2 regions of the Microbulbifer sp. CAU 1566 genome follow, and region 2 is predicted to be linked to the other one. Evidence: predicted binding sites of a transcription regulator. Region 2 holds the regulator's gene; the other holds the start of a gene.
The links. The regulator PhoB, encoded in region 2, activates phosphate uptake and scavenging genes when phosphate is short. The targets are predictions, from matches to a motif close to TGTCATAAANNTGTAACA.
Positions count from the first base shown of each region.

Region 1: the regulator PhoB is predicted to act here: its motif matches at 1,614-1,631, upstream of M0G74_RS07515 (porin).

Region 1 covers NZ_JALNMG010000002.1:545,246-548,660, forward strand. The annotation lists gene M0G74_RS07505 (glycosyltransferase) at 1-15, opposite strand, end outside; gene M0G74_RS07510 (TraB/GumN family protein) at 368-1,303, shown strand; gene M0G74_RS07515 (porin) at 1,754-2,995, shown strand; gene M0G74_RS07520 (indolepyruvate ferredoxin oxidoreductase family protein) at 3,098-3,415, opposite strand, start outside.
Region 2 covers NZ_JALNMG010000004.1:228,648-232,062, reverse strand. The annotation lists gene phoR (phosphate regulon sensor histidine kinase PhoR) at 1-849, opposite strand, end outside; gene phoB (phosphate regulon transcriptional regulator PhoB) at 1,080-1,784, opposite strand; gene ubiA (4-hydroxybenzoate octaprenyltransferase) at 1,915-2,808, opposite strand; gene M0G74_RS11900 (chorismate lyase) at 2,827-3,415, opposite strand, start outside.

The DNA.
Region 1 (3,415 bases), on a different contig from region 2:
TTGTACTATTCGCATACCCGCCCCCACAATCGTCCCTATTCTTTCAAAAACCCACTTTAACCCGCCCGCACTATTTTGCGCCTACGGGAAACGAACAATTGTACAGCTGATTTCTGCGCCACGGCGCACAATATTTGCATTGGCGACCCAGGTCACAAGGCGGGTGGTATGCAGTAGAATTTTGTCACAGCCGGGCCAATTGGCGACTCCATATATGAGAAGCCATTCGCGACTTGCCCGTGATCCAGCAGATGACAATGCCCGCCAGGCAAGGATCCCGCGATTGACTTGCCGATAAACTGGGCGATGTACTGGGTATTTAAACCGGGCAACCAGACCGGGAGACGAACAGGATGAATAACAGGATATGAATATCAAAACCACACGGATGCAACTAGCCAGTTTCAATCAAGCGAAATTCCTCAGCTGGCTACTGTATGTAACCGCCTCACTATTTTTGACCATCGGCAATGGCGCCAATGCGGCCAATGACCGGGGGTTATTGCTGGAAGCCAAGAAAGGCGAGCAAACCCTGTATTTACTGGGGTCTATCCACCTCGCAGACCAAAGCTTTTACCCGTTGCGCACAACCATTGAAGAGGCCTATAAAAAAAGTGATGCCCTGGTGGTGGAGGCAGACATCATCGCCATGGAGTCTGACCCCAAACTGCAACAGCAGGTCATGCTCGAATCCCTGTACCCACCGGGCGACCAGCTGAAAAACCACATTTCACCGAAGGTTTACGCACAACTCCAGGCGTGGCTGCGCGAACGGAATTTGCCGGAAGAGAATTTCAATCGCCTGCGCCCGGCTATCGCCATGATTACCCTCAGCCTGATGGAAATGCAGGCGCGGGGACTGGATCCCACGGCAGGAATCGACCGCCACTTTCTCACTCAGGCACACCGGGGCAAAAAACCCATTCTGGAACTGGAGAGCGTCCTGCAGCAATTGCACATGCTGAACAGCCTGGATCAGCCGGAACTCTACCTGCAACAGACCCTGGAGCAACTGTCCGAGATGGACACCTTCGTCCCGCGCATCACCAAAGCCTGGAAATCGGGCGATCAGGATGCGCTGTACAACCTGGTGATTGTTGAAGGGCAGAAGGAACACCCGGAATTTACCAAGTTGTATGAACTGCTGTTTTACCAACGCAACCGGGAGATGGCCAAGAAGATCGAGGCGCTCAGCCAACAGCACAAATCACTGTTTGTTGTCGTTGGTGCCGGCCACCTTGTGGGTGATGCCTCGATCACCACACTCCTGAAGCAATCCGGATTCACAATCAAGCAAATCTAGACTTGCCCCATCGCCAGGAGCGGCAATCCCTTCCCTGGCGGTATCACTGGCGACGTACTGGCGACACACTAGCGATGGGTGTAGAGTCCTCTCCCCCAGGCCAACAGGGAAAACAGCCCTACTCGAAGCTCCCAGCGCCATTCTCTGGCCCATTCATTACCCGCCCCCAATACGCGGTTTATGCTGAAGCGGACGTTTAGCGGTGACCGCGCCCCGTGACGATTTCTGCTAGCGACACCGGCCACCCGTTGACACACGCTGCCCCTCCCGGCAACTGACAAGCACCAGGCCCAGGCTCCTACCACTCGCTTGTTACAGAAATATTACATTTGAGTGCATCTGTTTTTATGAATAAGAGATGTTTCAAAAATGTTTCTAATTTCTTACAGCGAAAGCTGCCTGCTAGACTCCGCGGCGTTCAAATAAACCAGACGACACAGGAACTGACGCATGCACTGCTTTAACAAGAGCCTGATGGCCATAGCCCTGACCAGCCTGCTCTCCGGTACCGCAACGGCCGACGAAGCGGAAACCAAAGGCGGTCTAAAGATAACCTCAGACGACGGCAACTTTTCTGCCTCCCTCGGCGGGCGCATTCACTTCGACACTTACCTGTTTGACACTGATATCGAAGATCCCATCAGCACCACCGACTTCCGTCGCGCACGGATTACCCTGAAGGGCAACATCTACGACTGGGGCTACGTGCTGGAACAGGACTTCACCGGCGGCGACACCCTGAGCGGTTACCGCGATGTGTTTATTTCCCACAAGTTCCTGAACGGTGAAGTCCGCATCGGCCAGTTCAAGCCCTTCCGCTCCATGGCGGAAATGACCAGCTCCAACGAGCTGACCATGCTGGAGCGCCCTTTTTCCAGCGCTACCGGGCTCTACGACGGCAATCAGTTCCAGCAGGGCATCGGCTGGACCGGGGTAATGGACTGCTTCACCCTGGGCATGATGGCCTTCAACCTGCGGGATGCGGGCACCCCTCGCAATGAAGGTGTCGGCGCTGCCGGACGCCTCGCCTGGGCCCCCATCAACACGGACGAAAAAACGCTGCACTTTGGCACCTATGTCAGCTTTGAGAACGCCAACCGGAACTCCCCCGACCTGATTGCCGAAGCAGATTACGCTGGCCGCCGCGGCCCGTCCCAGTTGATGGCACTCACTCCAGGCAACCTGGGTGGCGACGCAACCACCGCCGGCCTCGAACTGGCAGGTAGCTACGGACCGCTGTACCTGCAGGCCGAATACGTAATCGGTGGCTTCGAGGGCGACTTCTTTATTTCGGAAGAGGATTACGCAGATGATTTCGGCGCCCCCGCGCCCTTCCCCTGTGATCCCGAATTCGGCTGTTACATCGACAACCAGACAGTCCACACTTGGTACGTGCAAGGCAGCTGGATGCTGACCGGTGAACACAAGGCCTACAGCAAGAAACGCGGTGCGTTCAGCTCCGCCAAACCCAGTGGTGACGGCCTGTGGGGTGGCGCCTGGGAGCTGACCTTCCGCTACGACACCATGGAAAACCGCGACTACGATTTCCTGGAGGCGAGCAGCACGACCGTCGGCCTCAATTTCTACGCCAACCGCAACGTGCGCTTTATGTTCAATTACATCATGGGTGACGATGACTTCACTGGCGATAACACCGATCAGTTTGGTATTCGGGCGCAGATTGGCTGGTAATCCAACCCCGTATCGCAGACATAAAAATGGCGAGCCTGAGGCTCGCCATTTTTCATTGCAAACTGCGGATTTCCAACTTGGGACTTCAAACGACTGCCGGTATTAACCCACCTGCTGCGCTTTGGCCGGATCAAACACCTCTACCTGTACGGGTACGTCCTGAGCCCCCACTTTCGGATTGTAGAAGCGTTGCAGGGCCATCCCGCGGACCTCTTCGGCGAGCTTCACGTTCTCATCCTTGATCAGGCCATAGCCGCGAATCTGGTCCGGGTAATTCAGCAGCTCGATAGCGGCTGCGTGATTCTCAGCACTGAGCTTGCCGATCACTTCGTCCACCAGCTTGACGTAGTCGTCAATTAAACCCCGCTCCATTTTGCGCTCGGTGGTATAGCCAAAGATATCCAGTGCGGTGCCGCGCAG
Region 2 (3,415 bases):
AACCTTGTCCCGGCCGCTGTCGCGCTCCGAGGTTTCCAGCCGTGCCAGCAACAGCAGATCATTCACCAGGCTGGTCATACGCACCGTCTGCTCGCTCATCTGCCCCAGCGGCCGCTCCCAATTGCGCGGCGCCTGGCCGCTGAGCTGCAGGGTCTCCAGATAGCCCGCAATCACCGTCAGTGGTGTGCGCAACTCGTGGGAAACATTCGCCACAAAATCCCGCCGCATCTGTTCCAGGTTATGCAATCGCGTCACATCCCGCACAATCACCAGCGCCTCATCCTGGCCGAAACGGGTGACCTCCATCTGTAAAATACGCGAATCGTCCCCCGGCGCCGGCAGTGTAATCGGCTCCTGAGACCCGCCGCGCCGCCCCGACATCCGCTGATAGATATGCTCCACAAAGCGCGGGTCGCGCACAAAATTCACCAGCGGCTGGCCCGCATCGTCCGTCTGCAGCCGCAACATCTGTCCCGCTGCCGGATTCCACCAGGCCAGATTGCCCTCATCTTCCAGCGCCACGATCCCCTCGCGCAGTGCACTGGTACTGTCCTGCACCCGGCGTAGCATCGAGTGGAGCTTCTGCTTCTCTTTGCGGTGGCGGCGCTGCATGCGATAGAAATCGTCGGAAATATCCCCCCAGACCCCGAAACTGGTGGGCGCCGGGCCGCGGCGGCCATTGGAGAGCCAGCGATCGAACTGGTTCTGTTGCCAGAGCAACCAGAAGAGGTAAACGGTGAGGCCGGAACAGAGTGCCAGCCACCAGTGGCCGGTGGAAAAACCGAAAATCGTGGTGCCGAGGGCGATGACGATAAAACGCGAGAACTCGCCAATACTGCGATCGAGCATGATGGTTGGGCCATCTAGGTAAAAGGGCGAAGTCGGCGCTACTTGATTCGTAGTGCCGAACTGTAAGCGAAGGTCGGGCGGCGGGTATGGGTTTTTGAAAGCGTCGGCGACAGGGATGTCGCCGACGCAGCGTACAGGGACGTATTCACAGCGGTTTCAAAAACCCATACCCGGTGCTCGACCGCCACAAGACTCTCTACAGAGTCATCAAAAACGAACGCGGGATAGGATTACACCCTTTCCACTGTCTGTACAGAAAAGCGGTAACCGGTGCCGCGCACTGTCTGGATATAGCGCTCGTGGCCATCGACGGTGAGCGCCTTGCGCAGGCGACGGATATGCACATCCACAGTGCGCTCCTCCACATACACATTGCCACCCCAGACATGGTCCAGCAGCTGAGTGCGGGTATAGGCGCGTTCCTGATGCGACAGGAAAAAGGTCAGCAGGCGAAACTCCGTCGGCCCCATATCCACCGGATTGCCATTGATCGTCACCCGGTGACTGATCGGATCCAGCACCAGACCACCCGCCGTCAATGGCTCCTCCGGCGTGCTCGGCCCGGCGCGGCGCAACACCGCCTTCAGGCGCGCCACCAGCTCGCGGGGAGAAAACGGCTTGGTGATGTAATCATCGGCGCCGGTCTCCAGCCCCTTGATCTTGTGATCCTCCTCACCCTTCGCGGTCAGCATAATGATCGGCAGCGAAGACGTCAGTTCATCCCGCTTCAGGCGGCGGGCCAGCTCAACCCCGGACACATCCGGCAGCATCCAGTCCAGCAGAATCAGGTCCGGCTTCTCATCGATCACCAGCGCGTGGGCCGCCTGGGCATTTTCCGCCTCCAGGCAGCGGTAATCCGCCATCTCCAGGGCTATTCGCAACATGTCCCGGACCGGGGCCTCGTCGTCGACTATGAGAATCGTCTTGCTATGCATCTGGCTGCCATACCCTAGCTATTTTGTTGTCACTCAATGGACATATCTTAGAGTGGCCATTTAACGTCACTTTAATGACAAATATATGACAGGCGTTCGTGAATCCCGGCTGGAGAGCAAGCGCAGGCGGTTAGTTGACAAGATAGTGGAAGAAAATTCCCGCAAAAATCGCAGCGCCGACCCAATTGTTGTTCAGGAACGCGGTAAAACAGGGATCCCTTTCCCGGTCGCGGATCAGCCACTGCTGGTATCCAAACAGCCCCGCCGCCACCGCAACCCCCGCGTAGTAGTGGCCACCCAGGTCGGCGCGGCCCGCCAGCATCAGCAGTGCCACAATTACCATCCCCTGCAGGCAGGCGGTCATCATCCGGTCCATGTCGCCGAACAGAATTGCGGTGGATTTGACCCCGATTTTGAGGTCATCGTCCCGGTCCACCATGGCATAAAAGGTATCGTAGGCCACTGTCCACAGCAGGTTGGCGGTAAAGATCAGCCAGGCAGTGGCCGGTATCTCGCCGGTGACCGCGGCAAAAGCCATGGGGATCCCCATACTGAAGGCCGCGCCCAGTACTACCTGCGGCAAGTGGGTATAGCGTTTGGCAAACGGATAGCAGAAGGCCAGCGCCAGCGCGGGCAGCGACATGAGAATGGTCAGCGTGTTGGTGGTCAGTACCAGCAGGAAGGCCAGTAGCATCAAACCGGCAAACAGCATCAGGGCGCCCTTGGGAGTGGCGGCACCGGTCGCCAGTGGACGCTGGTTGGTGCGCTTGACGTGCCCGTCGATCCTGCGGTCGGCAAAGTCGTTGATCGCGCAGCCGGCCGCGCGGGTCAGGATGACGCCGAGGGTGAACACCGCAAACAGGTGTAGTCCGGGCCAACCTTTGGCGGCGATCCACAGCGCCCACCAGGTGGGCCAGAGCAACAGCAGTGAGCCGATGGGGCGATCGAGCCGGGCCAGCTGCCAGTACGGCAGGGCTGCGGGCCAGTGTTGTCCGATTTGCGCACTGATTTGTTGGCTGATCATTTGCATCGGGTTTCCGGTTCAGGCCAAAGGCGGTGTCTGGGGATTGAAACTGTTGAGAAAGGTCTCCGCAACCAGCAGCGGTTTGTCGTGCAGCCAGAAAGTGGAGCGGCGGCCCCAGGCGGTCGGTTCTTCACCGGTTAGTTCCGCCAGCTGGCAGCGGGGATTGCGGGCGAGCCGGTTGAGGACAATGGGGCCGCGGCGGATATCGGGCTGGCTGAACAGCAGCTCGCCGAGGGGTCGGTTGTCGAGGTTGCGCAGGTAGCGGGATTTGCCGTCCAGGGTGCGCTCCGGGAGTACGCTGCGGGCGTAGACCCAGGGTCGCTGGTCGGCGCCGTAGAGGAGTACTTCGCGCACCAGGGCGTGGGTGCGCTCCTTGATATTGAGCGTGCGGCGCTCTTCCAGGTGTGGCTGCTGCCAGCCCTGGCTGAGGATCTGTACGCTAAACTGGCCGTTGCTGAGATGCTTGAGGGCCGCGGTGAGGGAGCCGGGATGCAGCAGCCAGGGCAGCAGGTTTTCCGGGGGCGTGTAGCCGTGCAGGCTTTCCAGCGGCTGTGGATGCCAGTCGCCGACCGTCACGTAGGGAGACTCGTAATGGGACTCTTTGGGG